Regions from separate parts of the Erythrobacter sp. SN021 genome, predicted to be linked through region 2. Evidence: predicted binding sites of a transcription regulator. Region 2 holds the regulator's gene; the other holds the start of a gene.
What was found. Region 2 encodes LexA, which represses DNA repair genes until DNA is damaged. Its sites were predicted from a motif close to GTTCCNCNCTTGTTCT; they were not measured.
Positions count from the first base shown of each region.

Region 1: the regulator LexA is predicted to act here: its motif matches at 5,832-5,847, upstream of L5849_RS00450 (putative DNA modification/repair radical SAM protein).

Region 1 covers NZ_JAKKUW010000001.1:97,964-105,887, forward strand. The annotation lists gene panB (3-methyl-2-oxobutanoate hydroxymethyltransferase) at 1-285, opposite strand, end outside; gene L5849_RS00425 (sodium-dependent transporter) at 413-1,843, shown strand; gene L5849_RS00430 (pyridoxamine 5'-phosphate oxidase family protein) at 1,911-2,396, opposite strand; gene L5849_RS00435 (hypothetical protein) at 2,638-3,327, shown strand; gene L5849_RS00440 (DNA polymerase Y family protein) at 3,393-4,898, shown strand; gene L5849_RS00445 (carbonic anhydrase) at 4,942-5,664, opposite strand; gene L5849_RS00450 (putative DNA modification/repair radical SAM protein) at 5,890-7,146, shown strand; gene L5849_RS00455 (UdgX family uracil-DNA binding protein) at 7,143-7,924, shown strand, end outside.
Region 2 covers NZ_JAKKUW010000001.1:318,235-326,158, forward strand. The annotation lists gene L5849_RS01525 (SurA N-terminal domain-containing protein) at 1-58, shown strand, start outside; gene trpE (anthranilate synthase component I) at 66-1,565, shown strand; gene L5849_RS01535 (phosphodiester glycosidase family protein) at 1,562-2,404, shown strand; gene pip (prolyl aminopeptidase) at 2,401-3,363, shown strand; gene L5849_RS01545 (aminodeoxychorismate/anthranilate synthase component II) at 3,439-4,053, shown strand; gene trpD (anthranilate phosphoribosyltransferase) at 4,050-5,042, shown strand; gene trpC (indole-3-glycerol phosphate synthase TrpC) at 5,044-5,829, shown strand; gene lexA (transcriptional repressor LexA) at 5,977-6,666, shown strand; gene L5849_RS01565 (ComEC/Rec2 family competence protein) at 6,682-7,924, opposite strand, start outside.

The DNA of each region.
Region 1 (7,924 bases), 220 kb from region 2:
CACCACTGCGGCGGCATGGTTGGCCATCATATCCAGCGTCACGGGTATGGTCGTCGGCAGGCCGTAGATCACTTGGGCCAGCGAATCCCCCACCAGCAGTATATCGCAATGCGCGTCGAGCAGTTGCGCCTGCCGTGCGGTGTATGCGGTCAGCATGACGAGTGGATCACGGGTCTCGCCATCGGCTTTGTGCGCACGGATTTTCGGCACTGTCAGCCGCTTCATCGGCTGGGGTGTAGGGTTGGCCCGGCTGGTGCTCGTATCGAGCTGAAAGGTCGTCGACATGCGGCTCCACTAGCAAGCGCGTGGATGATGGCCAAGCGAAGCTTGGAATCCTGCGGAATTGCGTGTTTAAGGGCGCTCTTGTGATACGCGGCAGGGATCGCCGCGCCTGGAGAGGAAAAATCTGAACATGGTCGCCACCACGACTACGACGGGCGAGGGCTGGTCCTCACGCACCGCATTCATCCTCGCGGCGGTCGGTGCCGCCGTAGGGCTTGGCAATATCTGGCGTTTCCCGACGCTTGCCGGGGAAAGCGGCGGCGGGGCCTTTGTGATTTTCTACATCGGCTGCGTGTTCCTATTGGGCCTGCCACTGGTGCTTTCCGAAATTTTCATCGGCAAAGTCGGGCAAACAGATGCGATCGGCTCGATCCGCCGTGTGGCGGCGCAATCGCACGTAGCGCCAAGCTGGTCGATTTTCGGCGCGATTGGGGCAGTGGCGGCTTTTCTGATCGTCTCTTTCTATTCGGTCGTCGCCGGTTGGGTGCTCTATTACGCTGCCATCATGGGGGCCGATCTCCTCTCTGCCATCGCGGCCGGTGATCCCTTCCGCGGTGCGCTGGTGGGTGAAAGCCAGGAACAGATTCAGCAGCGCCTGGGAGACATGTTTGCCAACCCGGGGCTGCTTCTGGGCGTCCACTTCCTGTTCATGGGCGCGACCCTCTACATCGTGGCGCGGGGCGTCAGTTCGGGCATCGAGAAAGCTGCGACCTATCTCATGCCAATGTTTTTTGTCCTGCTTGTAGGTCTCGTGGTCTATGGTGCGATTGAAGGCGATATTGGCGATGCGGTGGCCTTCCTGTTCACTCCGGATTGGTCGAAGCTGACGCCGCAGGTTATGAATTCTGCTCTCGGGCAGGCGCTGTTCTCGCTGTCGCTGGGCGTGGCTGGGCTGATTACCTATGGCTCTTATATCAAGGAAGGCGGCGGATTGGGGCCGACGGCGGCAATGATCGCGATTGCCGATACCAGCGTGGCGCTTCTGGCGGGGCTGATGATCTTTCCCATCGTCCTTGCGGTGGGGCTCGATCCCGCAGCCGGGCCGACGCTGGTTTTCCAGACACTCCCCTTCGCCTTCCAGGCGATGCCGGCAGGCGCCCTGTTCGGTTTTCTGTTCTTCGTCCTCATTTTGGTGGCGGCGATTACGAGCTCGATTTCGCTGCTGGAGGTTCCGACGGCCTATGGCGTCGGCGAACGTGGTTGGAGCCGTCCGAAGTCGGCGCTCATTTTCGGCGGCGGCGCGTTTCTCATCGGGATCGCCTGTTTGCTCGGGTATAATGTCTGGTCGGATGTGCGCCCGCTGGGCTTTTGGTCGCTGTTCGAGAACACGGATATTCTCGATACGGTTGACGGCTTCACGGGGAAGGTCATGCTGCCTGTCGGTGCATTGCTGACGTCCATTTTCATTGGCTGGAAAGCCGATGAGAATTTGCTGCGTACAACGACAGGTCTTTCGCCTTGGGCCTTCAATCTGTGGCGTTTCCTGCTCGCATGGCTTTGCCCGCTTGCGGTGGCGACCATTCTGGTGACCGGCCTCTTTCCGGGAATCCTCGGGGCGTGACACGATAAAGGGCCGCTCCATCAGGGAGCGGCCCTTTGGCGACCGTATTCTTGTTGTTGGATCGGTGTTAGATATCGATTGATTCAGCGTGGCGATCTTCGGCTTCGTCATGGACATTCATGCCGAGCGCCATCTTGGCGGTATTGAGCAAACCAAGATCGCCGCTCCAGATTTCGGCTTCACCGAGATCCATGCGCAGGAAAAGGATGTCGGGATCATCCTTGCCGCCATCGTACCAGGCCTCGACGAAATTGTTCCAGAACTGGTCGAAGCGTTCCTTGCTGGTTTCGACGGCAAGCGTACCATCGAACCGGGCGAACATGTCGTGATCCTTGCCGGAAAAGCTGGCCTTGACCTTGCCGAGCTGGGCAAAGGTCGAGTTTTTCTGAGTGAAGAACCAGATTGCGCTGTTGGCGTCTTCGTCGAGCTGGGCGGTCATCGGCACCGATGTCTGCGATTGGCCGTCCAGTTCGAGGAAAAGGAAGGGCGAGTCGGCAAGCGCCAGCCAGAATTTTTTCTTGAGTTCTTCGGAATTGCCGTCGGAATATTTCATCGAATGCGCCTTTCGTAATTGCGTTTGGTTTTCAAACGAATGCGCGTGATTCGGTGTTCCCTTGGGTGCGCCGGAACGGGGCAGTGGAAGGACGAATTGCGAATCGATTGGATATGGAACATAATGAGAACGAATAGCTTGATTTCCTATGTCCCGATCCAACCCTGTCTCCATGCCGTCCACAGCCTTCGAAGACGTCGCTGCTCTTTCTGCGCAGCGAAGCATACGTTGGTGCCCGGGCTTGGCTGCAAGGCAGGGTCTCGCGCTGCACAACGAGGTTTTCGCCTCCTCGTGCGAGGGGGCGGGAGCGGGAGTCGCCCTGAGCCTGGCATTGGACGACTGGCGTAACTTGCCGCGCGCAGAGGCTTGTGAAGCGCATGACCGGCGTAGCGTGCTGTGGGTCCAGACACGCGAAGCGGCGCGGCGCGTTGGACGCCCATACCGCGCGGGTTTGCCTGAAGATCTGCAGGCACGGATTGTTCACGTACGCGCGGAAAAGGCGGAAGATGCTCTCTTCGCCATCGAGGAAGGGCTGCGCTGCCGAGAACTCGCTTTCGTGATCGGGGAAATCGTCGGCAATCCCAAAGCGCTCGATTTCACTGCGTCGCGTCGCCTGACACTGGCGAGCGAAAAGCATGGTGTGCCCCTGTTTCTCGTGAGACTGGATGCGGTACGCGATCTCTCTTCTGCGCGAATGCGGTGGGAGGTGTCTTCGGCCCCATCGCCTGCCCCGCGCTGGAACGGGCAGGCGCCTGGAGCGCCGCGTTGGCGGGCTGAGCTGTTCCGCGCACGCATGCATGCGCCGGGCGAATGGGTGCTGGGCGAAGAGCAGGGCAGGTTGATAACGGACAGGGTGCAGCGCAAAGCAGACGAAGCGGGGGTCGACTGGACAGCGGGATTGCGCTTGCGGCATCCGCCGCTACGGGCGTGAGCGCGCAGCCTGCGGGTGTATCGCGTTCCTGCCGTATCCTGTCGATCTGGCTTCCCGCGCTGGCGATGGATCGCTGGCAATTGGACAAAAGGAGGAAGGCAGAGACCGTTCGGGACGGGCCTTTAGTCCTGATTGCGGATCATGCGCATGGTCCACGGATCGAGGCAGTCAATCGCGCCGCGACTGCCGCTGGTGCGCGCAGGGGCATGATGCTTGCCGATGCGCGCGCATTGTGCCCCGCAATCGTCACCGCGCCTTCCGATCCGGCGGGCGATCTGACTTTCCTCGAAGATCTCGCCATATGGGCGCAGCGTTGGGGGCCTTGGTCTGCACTCGATGTACCCGATAGCCTGTTGGTCGATGTGACCGCGGTACCGCATCTGTTCGGTGGCGAGGAACGCCTGCTGGACGATGTGTACGAAGCTTTCGCCAGACGGCGGTTGACCATTCGTGCCGCCATCGCCCCAACCGCCGGAGCAGCCTGGGCCATGACCCATTTCGGCCCGGATAGGGCAATTGTGGAGCGGGGCGAGCCAATCGAGCGCGCCTTGGCCGACCTGCCCGTGGCCGCGCTGCGGCTCGACCAGGATGTGCTGACCGTTCTGCGCCGCCTCGGCCTCAAGCGCCTGGGCGAGATTGGCACCATTGGCCGCGATGCGATCCAGAGGCGTTTTCGCAATCGTAAATCGCCTGCCGCCAACCCTCTGATCCGGCTCGACCAATTGTTTGGCCGTGTACCCGAGCCGCTCTTGCCGGTGATCCCGCAACAAATGCCGCTGGTTCAGCGCCGTCTGGTCGAACCGATCCGGCATCGCGAATTGCTCGACCGGGTGGTTGCCGACCTTGCCGATGACATGGCACGCGAACTCGAAAGGCAGGGGCAGGGTGCGCGGCGGCTCGAACTGGGGCTGTGGCGCGTGGATGGCGAGGTGGTGGTTCGCCGCCTTGAAATGGCCGAGGCCACGCGCGATCCGGCGCATATCGTGCGGCTCTTCGCTGCCCGTCTCGACGATATAGATGCCGGCTTCGGGATCGAAATGCTGCGTCTGCGCGCCAACTGGGCCGAACCATTGGCGCTGGAGCAGGCCGATATCGAGGCGGCGACGGAAAACCGTGGAACCAGTCTTGCAGCCTGTATCGACAGGCTGACGGTACGGCTCGGTGCACAGGCGATCAACCGTCCGATGCCGTTCGCCAGCCACATCCCCGAACGAGCGCAGCGTTGGCAGCCGCCGCTCGAACCCGAACCGGCTTCGCAGGGGCAATTGGCCTTCCATGCGCGGCCGCTCAAGCTGCTCGATAATCCCGAGAAGATCGCGGTGCTCTATGCGACGCCCGACGGCTATCCGCAGCGCTTTCGCTGGCGTGGACAGGTCCATGAAGTCGCACGAGTCGAGGGGCCTGAGCGGATCGCACCCGAATGGTGGCGCGAACGGGGCAGGGCACGTCTACGCGACTATTACCGGATCGAGGACGAGGAAGGCCGACGTTACTGGATTTACCGCCTGGGAATCATCGGCGACGGGCGCGGCGGTCCGCCCGACTGGTATCTGCAGGGGCTATACGCCTGACAGGCGAGTGCCACCCGACCGCCTGGGCCGGGTGGCAGAATACTTATTCCGGCGCGACCAGAAGGCGCGAGCCGAGCGGTTGTAGAGAGCGGGCGCTGGGACCGAGATTGGCTTCCATCGCGGCGATCTGTTCGGCGCTGGCGGTCATCGGCGCTTCGGCGACATGCCAGTTTACACCTTCGCTACACGGCGGCGTGGTAAGCGAGCCCATATAGCGATAGACGTCGAGCTCATCGGGGACCATATCGTTCACGTCGAAAGACACGGCAGTTCCCTTGCCCTTGCCGACACCGTCGACGATCGTGGTCAGCGCCGGGTTGGCCGCGCCCTCTTCGAACATCACGCCAAGCACGCCCAGTTCACCAGCCTCGGTGGCATGCACGAAATGCGCCACCAGCGGGTAGCGTTCGCCATCGACCGCATGTTCGGCAGGCGTATGGAAATGCACCTGAATGAGGTTGAATTCCTTGCCGCCCGAATTCATGCCGAGCCCGGCTGCAAAGTCGACCTGCACTTTTTCTTCACCAAGAGCGATAGTGCCGTTGGCATCGCCGAAATTGGTATCGAGCTGAACATCGCCGCGAGCATTGGGGGCGCCGAGGTCGATCGGTGACTGGTTGAGGCCAGCATCGCACAACGCATAGGCCGCGTTCACGCTGGCCCAGCGCTCGGGGCTGGTGCCGTCACCGAAATTCCAGTCCTTTTCCGCAGCGGCAAGAGGCGCGGTGGCGAAGCCGAGGATGGCAAGGGAAGCGAGATATTTCATTGCATACTCCAGACAGGCGACCTGGTGGCCGCGAGGTGTAGGTATGCCGACGATCACGTAAGAATTTGGTCAGGCCGTCGGCGTTACGTACGTCCGACATCACGAGCACATATGCACTCGCCAGAGGGGCCCGGTCCGTACATGCAGTATGCAGAAATCGACTAAAAGTTCCATCCTTTGTCATTTGACATTGGCGAAAGGTCGTGTGGAACATATAAGGAACATATGGCTGCGCAATCCCTCTTCCAGAAGCTTGAGATTCTCGCCGATGCCGCGAAATACGATGCCTCCTGCGCGTCTTCGGGCACGGCGAATCGCAATTCGATGGGCGGCCCAAATGGACGTGGGGGGATCGGTTCGACCGAGGGGATGGGCATTTGCCACGCCTATGCGCCCGATGGACGCTGCATCTCGCTGCTCAAAATCCTGCTGACCAACCACTGCGTGTTCGATTGCCATTACTGCGTGAACCGCAAGAGTTCGAATGTGGCTCGGGCGAGGTTCACGCCGCAGGAAGTGGTCGATCTCACACTCGCCTTCTACCGCCGCAACTATATCGAGGGGCTGTTCCTGTCCTCGGGCATCGTGAAAAGCTCGAACCATACGATGGAACAATTGGTAGAAGTCGCGCGCATCCTTCGGGAAGAGCACGATTTTCGCGGCTACATTCATCTAAAGACCATTCCCGAAGCGGATGCGGAGATCGTCCATCAGGCCGGTCTCTATGCCGACCGTGTGTCGATCAATGTCGAACTGCCGACCGACAGCGGCCTGACCCGCCTCGCGCCCGACAAGAACGCCGCGCAGATCGAAGGCGCGATGGGCAAGGTGAAGGCCGATCTCGTCGAGGCGAAGGATGCGCGGAAGCGTTTCAAGCATGCCCCCCGTTTCGCGCCCGCAGGCCAGTCGACGCAGATGATCGTCGGCGCCGATGCCGCGACCGACAGCGACATCGTCGGCAAGGCGAGCAGGCTCTACGACAGTTTCGGGCTGCGCCGGGTCTATTACAGCGCCTTCTCGCCCATTCCCGACGCCAGCGCGGTGCTGCCGCTGAAGCGCCCGCCGCTGATCCGCGAGCACCGGCTCTACCAGTCGGACTGGCTGATGCGCTTCTATGGCTACAAGCCGGCGGATGTGATGCAGGCGACCGAGCCGGACGGAAATCTGCCGCTCGATATCGATCCCAAGCTCGCCTGGGCGCTGAAGTTTCGCGGGGCATTCCCGGTCGATGTGAACCGCGCGTCTAAAGAGCAATTGCTGCGAGTTCCCGGCCTCGGCGTGAAGGCGGTGGGCAAGATCCTCGCCAGTCGTCGCCACCGTGCGTTGCGATTGGACGATGTGGCGCGTCTCACGCTGTCGATTACCAAGGTGCGACCCTTCATCTGCACCGTGGACTGGCGACCCGTGCTGCTGACCGACCGGGCCGATCTGCGCAGCCTGCTCGCGCCCAAGACCGAGCAGTTGGAGCTGTTTGCCGCATGATTGCGAAGCAGAATATGGGGCTCCAGCACGTCAAGCTCAGCAGCTATTATGTGGTGCACCTGCCCGAAGCGGACGACTTCGACTTCTGGCGCGAGCGCGCTCGTGTGCTTGTCCAGTGCGAGGTGCCGCCCGATCGGATCGCCTGGGTGGAACCGGGCGGCAGCGGCGACCTGTTTGCACATGGTGACCGGAACATGCCGGTTACTCCCGCCGATGCGCGACCCGTGCGCGCAAACCGGCGTTTCGTGAGCCTTGCGAGGAATGCGATCCTCCATTCCGACCCAGAACGCTTCGCGCTGCTCTATCGTCTGCTGTGGCGGCTGCAGGCCAATCCGCGCATGATGGAGGACAAGGCCGATACCGACGTGCGGCGGGTGGAAGACCTCGCCAAGAACGTCCGCCGCGACAGCCATAAGATGCATGCCTTCGTCCGCTTCCGCCTGGTGGAATCCGACGAAGAGGAGGCAGGCGAGCACTATGTCGCCTGGTTCGAGCCCGAGCATCATATCCTGCGCGCCAATGCGGGCTTCTTCATGCGGCGCTTTTCCAACATGCGCTGGTCGATCCTGACCCCGCGCGGTTGCCTGCACTGGGACGGCAGCAGCATGTCCGAAGGCCCGCCTGCGCAGCGCAGCGATGCGCCGGGCGGCGATCCGATGGAGGACCTCTGGCGCAGCTATTACGCTGCGATCTTCAATCCCGCGCGGCTGAAAGTGGGCGCGATGCTGAAGGAGATGCCGAAGAAATACTGGAAGAACATGCCCGAAGCTGCTCTAAT
Region 2 (7,924 bases):
TGTTTCGCGCAACGCGTCGGCCATCGAGGCGGTGCGCAAACAGCTTGCCGGGAACTGAGGCGCGGTTGGACAACGGTCTGAAAGGTGTCGGCCAGGCGCGCGAGGCCTTGGCGCAAGGCAGGTCTGCGCTTATCTGGCGCGAAGTCGTCTCGGACACGGAGACGCCCGTAGGCGCCGCCCTCAAGCTGTTCGAAGAAGGCCGGGGCGACTTTCTGCTCGAATCGGTCGAGGGGGGAGAGATTCGCGGGCGCTACAGCCTTATCGGCCTCGATCCCGATCTGGTCTTCCGCGCGACGGGCGACGATGCGGAAATCAACGGCGATTGGCAGCACCGGCGGGACGCTTTCAAACCATGCGAGAGCGGCACCCTCGCGAGTCTGCGCACGCTGGTTGAAACCTGCCGATGCGATGTGCCCGGCGAACTGCCCCCTGCCCTGGCCTGTCTGGTCGGTTATTTCGGCTACGAAACTATCGGGCTGGTAGAGAAGCTGCCTCGTCCGGCAGAAAGCGAACTGGCGCTGCCGGATATGCTTTTCGTCCGGCCGACCGTTTTGCTGGTTTTCGACCGCCTCAGCGATGCGCTGTTCTGCATCGCGCCGGTGTGGCGCGAAGGCTCGATCGAAAAGGCAGCGGAGCGGATCGACGAAGTTCTGCGAAAGCTGGCTAGCCCGGCCGTGGTGGAAAGCGGCGCCGTGCAACACCATCCGGAACCCGAGCTCATCTCGGCCGTGCCGGCGGACGAATACGAGTCCATGGTCTTGCGGGCCAAGGCCTATATCGAGGCCGGGGATATATTCCAGGTCGTGCTGTCCCAGCGCTTCACGTCGCCCTTCGCGCTACCGCCCATGGCCCTTTACCGGGCGCTGCGCCGGGTCAACCCGTCGCCCTTCCTGTATTTCCTCGATATGCCCGGCTTCGCGATCGTCGGTTCGAGCCCGGAAATCCTCGTCCGCGTGCGCGAGGGCGAGGTCACGATCCGTCCGATTGCCGGTACGCGGCCGCGCGGTGCGACGCAGACCGAAGATCGGCTCGCCGAACAATCCCTGCTGTCCGACCCGAAAGAGCGGGCGGAGCACTTGATGCTGCTCGATCTGGGCCGCAACGATGTCGGTCGTGTGGCCAAGTCGGGCAGCGTGACCGTCACCGAGAGTTTCACTGTCGAGCGGTACAGCCACGTCATGCATATCGTCAGCAATGTCACCGGGAGGCTCGATCCCTCGAAGGATGCGATCGACGCTTTGTTCGCCGGTTTTCCCGCCGGTACCGTCAGCGGTGCGCCCAAGGTACGCGCGTGCGAGATCATCGCCGAACTCGAGCCCGCGACGCGCGGCCCCTATGCCGGCGGGGTTGGATATTTCGCTCCCGATGGATCGGTCGATAGTTGCATCGTCCTGCGCACGGCTGTCGTGAAAGACGGGACGATGCACGTTCAGGCCGGTGCGGGGATAGTCGCCGACAGCGATCCAGCCTATGAACAGAGTGAATGCGAAGCGAAAGCGGGTGCCCTGCTCGCTGCGGCCAAAGAAGCCGTTCGTCTCGCGAGAGAACCCGGGTTCGGCCAATGAGATATCCCATCGCTGCCCTGGCCCTGCTGGTGCTAACGGCCTGCGAGGCTCAGCCGGAAGGCGAACCTGTCGCTCGCGCGCGCATCGACGGGCAGGAGCCTGCCGCCGCCACTCCCACTCCAGAGCCAAGCGCCACGGCTACGCTTGCCAGCCAGGTCGAGAGCGCCTGCCGCTCGATCATTTTCGAGGACACACCGCTAACCCATTGTCTTGCAGTGCCTTCCCGGCATCGGATCGCGATGGACCTCGGACCAAGGGGCGAAGCACCATATCGCAGCCTGACCGATTTCGCTCGCGCGCAGGATCCCGACACTATCGCTTTCGCAATGAATGCGGGGATGTATGACGATGAGGGCGAGCCGATCGGCTACTTCGTCGAGGATTCCGAGCGCCTGCAGGCGCTCAACACCGCCGATGGCGAAGGCAATTTCCACATGAAGCCCAATGGCGTGTTCTACGGCAGCGATGGCAAGTGGGTGGTTCGCAGCACCGACAGCTTTCTCGCGAATGTTACCGAACGCCCGGAATTCGGCACGCAATCTGGTCCGATGCTGGTGGTGGATGGCAAAATCCATCCCACAATAACGCATGACGGGCCTTCGCGCCTGATCCGCAACGCAGTCGGCGTCGACGACAATGGCCGCGCGCATTTCGTGATATCGAATGCTCCGATCTCTTTCGGCAAGCTCGCCCGGTTCTACAAGGACGAGCTGGACGTAAAGAATGCGCTGTTTCTCGACGGCAATGTGTCGCTGCTCTGGAACCCGGCTACCGACAGGCTCGACACAGGCGCCCCCATCGGCCCGATTGCCGTCATCAAGAAAAAGGCTTCCGAATGACCGAACCCCGCCGCACGCTCTATCCCGCGATCGAACCGTTCGAGTCCGGCATGCTCGATGTCGGCGAAGGTCACTCGCTCTATTGGGAACGGGTCGGCACCAAGGGCGCGAAGCCTGCGGTATTCCTCCACGGAGGTCCAGGTGGCGGCATGGCGCCCGATCATCGCAGACAGTGGGATCCGGATCTCTACGATGTGCTGCTGTTCGACCAGCGCGGCTGCGGAAAATCGCTGCCTTTCGCCGAAATCGAAAACAACGACACCTGGCGGATCGTCGACGATATCGAGCGACTTCGCGAGATGTGTGGCCACAGCAAATGGCAGGTCTTTGGTGGCAGTTGGGGATCGACACTGGCGCTTGCCTACGCCCAGAAATATCCGAACCGGGTGAGCGAACTGGTTCTACGAGGCGTTTTTCTCGCGCGGGAGCGGGAAAAGACCTGGCTCTACGGCTACGGGGCGAGCGAGATCATGGCCGAACAGTGGGACCAGTTCATCGGCCTCGTTCCCGAGCAGGAGCGCGGCGACCTGGTGCGCGCCTATTACAACCGCCTGACGAGCGAGGACGAAGCGACGCGGCTTGCCGCGGCGCACGAATGGTCGCTGTGGGAGGGCCATGTCGCCACGCTGTTACCGAACGAATCCCTGCTGGAAAGCTTCGGCGATCCAGCCAAGGCGGTTCCATTCGCGCGCATCTGCGCGAAGTTCTTTCTCGAGGGCTTCTTTCTCGAAGAAAACGAATTGCTCGACAATGTCGATCGGCTCACCGGCATTCCCGGTATCATCGTGCAGGGCCGCCATGACATCTGCACCCCGCCAAGCGCGGCCTGGGCGCTGAAGAAAGCCTGGCCCGAGGCGGAGCTTTGGATGGTCGACGATGCCGGACATAGTGCGAGCGAACCCGGTATCGTCGACGGCCTGGTCCGGGCCACCGACCGGCTGGCCGGGAAGCGGGCGTGACATCACGCTGACGTTTCGCGTCTCGCAGCTTTCCTTGCTTGAAAGCCTGGCGCCAGAGCTTCATTGACGGCATGCATGACCGACAGCCTCTCCATTCTCGTAATCGACAATTACGATAGCTTCACCTTCAACCTCGTCCATTACCTCACGGAAATGGGCGCGGATGTCGAGGTGGTGCGCAATGACGCCATTTCGGCGCGCGAGGCACTGGCGGCAGACCATGCGGGTTATCTGATCTCGCCCGGACCCTGCACACCGAACGAAGCGGGGATCAGCCTCGACCTCGTGACGGCCTGCGCCGATGCGGGCAAACCTCTGCTCGGCGTGTGCCTTGGTCATCAGGCAATCGGCCAGCATTTCGGCGGGCGCGTGGTGCGCGGTGGGCTGATGCATGGAAAGACATCGCCGGTGACGCATGATGCGAGCGGAGTCTTTGTCGGCCTACCCTCGCCCTTTACCGCGACGCGCTATCACTCGCTCGTGGTCGAGGACATTCCCGACTGCCTGGAGATCAACGCCACCAGCGAAACACCGGGTCTCGACGGCAGCAGCGTGATGGGCTTCCGCCATTGCGAACTGCCGATTCACGGCGTTCAGTTCCACCCCGAAAGCATTGCCACCGAACACGGCCACGCACTGCTTGCCAACTTCCTCGAAATCTGCGGTATCGCCGCCAAGGCCCCGGCATGAAACGACTTCCCGATGCAAAGCAGCACCTTGGCGAGAAGGAGGCGGAAGAGGTCTTCGGCTGGATTCTCGATGGCGAGACGTCCGACGAGGACGTCGCCCGTTTTCTCGTGGACATGTCGGCGCGCAGTGAAACGTCCGAGGAAATCGCTGGGGCTGCCCGTGCGCTCCGGACCCGGCTGATTCCGGTCGAAGCTCCCGAAGGGACCGTCGATTGCTGCGGTACCGGGGGCGATGGGCATCACACGCTCAACGTCTCGACAGCGGTGAGCCTGGTCGTCGCGGCATGCGGTGTCCCGGTGGCAAAGCACGGCAATCGCGCGGCGAGCAGCAAATCGGGCGCGGCGGATACACTCGAAGTGCTTGGCCTCGACATGGAAGCTGCGGGGAAAAGCGCCGAGAAGACCTTGGCGGAACTCGGAATTTGTTTCCTCTTCGCCAAAAACCACCACCCTGCGATGGGGCGCATTCAACCCATTCGCCAGAAGCTCGGTGTGCGGACCATTTTCAATTTGATGGGTCCCTTGTCGAACCCCGCCGGGGTACGGCGGCAACTGATCGGCATCGCCCGTCCCGCCTATGTCCCTATCTATGCCGCCGCCAAGGCCAAGCTGGGGACCGAGCGGACCTTCATTGCCTCGGGTGACGAAGGCCTCGACGAACTGAGCCTGGCGGGCGGAAACGAACTGGCCGACGTGACGGGCAATGATTTCGAGATGCGCCGCGTCGTCGCGGTGCAGGCCAACCTGCCTCATTCACCCGTCGAAGCGATCCGCGGGGGCGAACCGGAGCATAACGCACGGGCGTTGGAAGCTCTTCTGTCGGGGACCCCCGGCCCCTATCGCGACGCGGTGTTGTTCAATGCCGCCGCGACGCTCATCGTCGCCGGGCGCACCGACGACTGGACCGAAGGCGCGGAAATCGCCGCCGAAGCGCTGGATTCGGGCAAGGCCAAGACGCTGCTCGAAAAATGGATCGCGATGGCCATCTGACATGAACAAGCTCGAAGAGATTTGCGCAACCAAGCGCGAGGAAGTCGCCGCGCGCAAGCGAGCCCGTTCGCGCGCCGATCTGGACGCGGCGGCGCTTGGACAATCGGCACCCCGTGGCTTCCGCTCGGCCCTGGCACGCGCGCAGCAGAGCGGGTTCGGCCTGATTGCCGAAATCAAGAAAGCATCACCCTCCAAAGGCCTAATCCGAAAGGATTTTCGGCCCGCCGAGCACGCGCGCGCCTATGCTGCGGGCGGAGCTGCCTGCCTGTCGGTGCTGACCGACGCCCCCTACTTTCAGGGTCACGAGGATTATCTCGTCGAAGCGCGCACAGCCTGCCCCCTTCCGGTCCTGCGCAAGGACTTCTTGGTCGATACGTGGCAAGTCGTCGAAGCACGCGCGATCGGTGCCGATGCGATTTTGATTATCGTCGCTGCGCTCGACGATAGTGCCATGCATGAAATCGAAGCAGCGGCATTCGATTACGGAATGGATGTCCTGGTCGAAGTCCACGATAGCGTCGAAATGGAACGCGCCGCCCGGCTGAAATCGCGCTTGATCGGTGTGAACAACCGCGACCTCAAGACCTTCGATACCGATCTTGCGACAACCGAAACGCTCGCCGCCCACGCCCCGGACGGCGCCCTGTTGGTCGGCGAGAGCGGGATCTCGACCCATTCCGATTGCGCCCGCCTCGCTCGTTCTGGCGTGCGCAGCTTCCTTGTCGGAGAAAGCCTGATGCGGCAGCCCGATGTCGAAGCGGCAACCCGCACCCTGCTTGGCGGCTGAAACGGCGGGAGAGGAGCAAAGCGGGAACACCTGTTCCAGCGCAACTTGCTCCAAACCGGGGCTATTGCTTGACTTGTGGAAAGGGGTTGCTTACTTGTTCCGCATTCGTTCACGCGTTTGTGAACAGGCGACACGGGAGTTCGCACCATGCTGACCGCCAAGCAGCACGAATTGATCCGCTTCATCCAGCAAAAGCTGGAGGACACTGGTATTTCCCCCAGCTTCGAGGAAATGAAAGAGGCATTGGACCTCAAGAGCAAGTCGGGCGTCCACCGGCTTATCTCCGCGCTGGAAGAACGCGGTTTCATTCGTCGGCTGCCCAATCGGGCGCGGGCGCTCGAGGTTGTCAAACTGCCGGAAGACGCGGTCATGGGTTCTCCCAAGCCTGCTCCCGCGAACGATGCGGTCGCCACGGCGCTGACCGCGAAGGCAGTCGCGCCCGAGCCGGCCAACGATATCATCGACGTTCCCCTGCACGGCCGCATCGCCGCCGGCGCTCCGATCGAAGCGATCGAAGGCCAGTCGAGCATGCCGGTGCCTGCCGCGCTGCTCGGCCCTGGCGAACATTATGCGCTGGAAGTCTCGGGCGATTCGATGGTCGAGGCCGGTATTTTCGACGGCGATTTCGCGCTGATCAAACGCACCGACAATGCGCGTGACGGAGAGATCGTAGTCGCGCTGGTCGATAATGAGGAGGCCACGCTCAAATATCTGCGCCGCGATGCAGGTCGTGTCCGGCTCGATCCGGCCAATAGCGCTTATGAGGCGCAGATGTACGAACCGCATCGGGTCCAGGTGCAGGGCAAGCTGGCGGGGCTCTTGCGGCGCTACCACTGATGAACGCATTGGCGACTAGCGGACGGAAGCCCGCCACCAGCCATGTTCACCCTGGTCCTGCGCGACCGTCGCGACCTCCCGGGAAGAAAGATAAATCGCCGTCCCTCCTTCCCTCTGGAGTAAGAGGCGGTCTATCTTCAGCCATCGTGGGCGGCAGCTCCGTGGCAAATAGCGTTCGGCGATAACGATATCCGCTCTCTGGCAAGCCGCGGCCAGTGCGCGCTCCGCGACGAGGTCCCGGTTGCGCGCGACGAGGATCGTCCAGTTGCGAGGTTCTTGCTTAGGGGGCCCTCGCTTTACGGTCAGCGTGCAGAATTCCGCACTGCATCGGGCGTGAGGCCACTGGACCAGCGGTATCGGCTCCAGGTCACTTCCGGAAAGCTCAAGCAGATTCTGTCGTGCGTAGTTCGTCTTGCCATCGCGCAGGACCAGCACGTGTTCGGCCTCGTTCGCCACGCCGATATCCCGCCCATCGCGCGTGACGAGAATATCGGGCGCGGATGCCGAAATCATAAGGAAGGCGGCCACAGCAACCGGCGCCAGTCCCCACAGGCGAGCCCTGCCTTGCCATAGTGCCAACCACAACGCGCCGGCGAGATATAGGGTCAAAGTGCTTAACCCGATACGCGGAGCCAGTTTCACCGCGCCGGGCTGCTCCGAGAAGAAATGGGCAATGGCGAGCAGGAGATCGAGCGAATGTCCGACCAGCCACCATGCGGGGGCGCCCGCCCCGACAATATCCAGCAAGAGAGCCAATGCCACGAGGGGCATGGAAACGAATGTCACCAGAGGGATCGCGATCAGGTTGGCTGCCGCGCCATAGACCCCCGCCCGGTGGAAGTGGAACAGGACTATCGGCATGAGCGCAAGCTCGATCACGAGGCCGGTCAGGAATAGCACCGATGCGCGCCGAGCGAGGCGGCGCAACCAGCTTTCTTCACGCGGTGCAAGGAAGTGCCGGATTGCCGGAACGTTGTGGAGGGTAACGATGGCGATAACCGCGGCGAAGCTCATCTGAAAGCTCGGTCCCACCAGCGATTCGGGCCATAGTGCAAGAACGGCGCCTGCCGCCACCGCCACCATCCGCATCGAAAGCGGTTCTCGCCCGAGCGCCAGCGCAACCAGGACGAGCAATGCCCCGATACAGCTCCGAACCGTCGGAACCTCGGCACCGGTCAACAGCGTGTAACCGATGCCAGCAAGGGCAGCCGTACCGGCTGCCAGCAGCGGCAGCCGCACGCGCAAGGTCAGCCAGGGC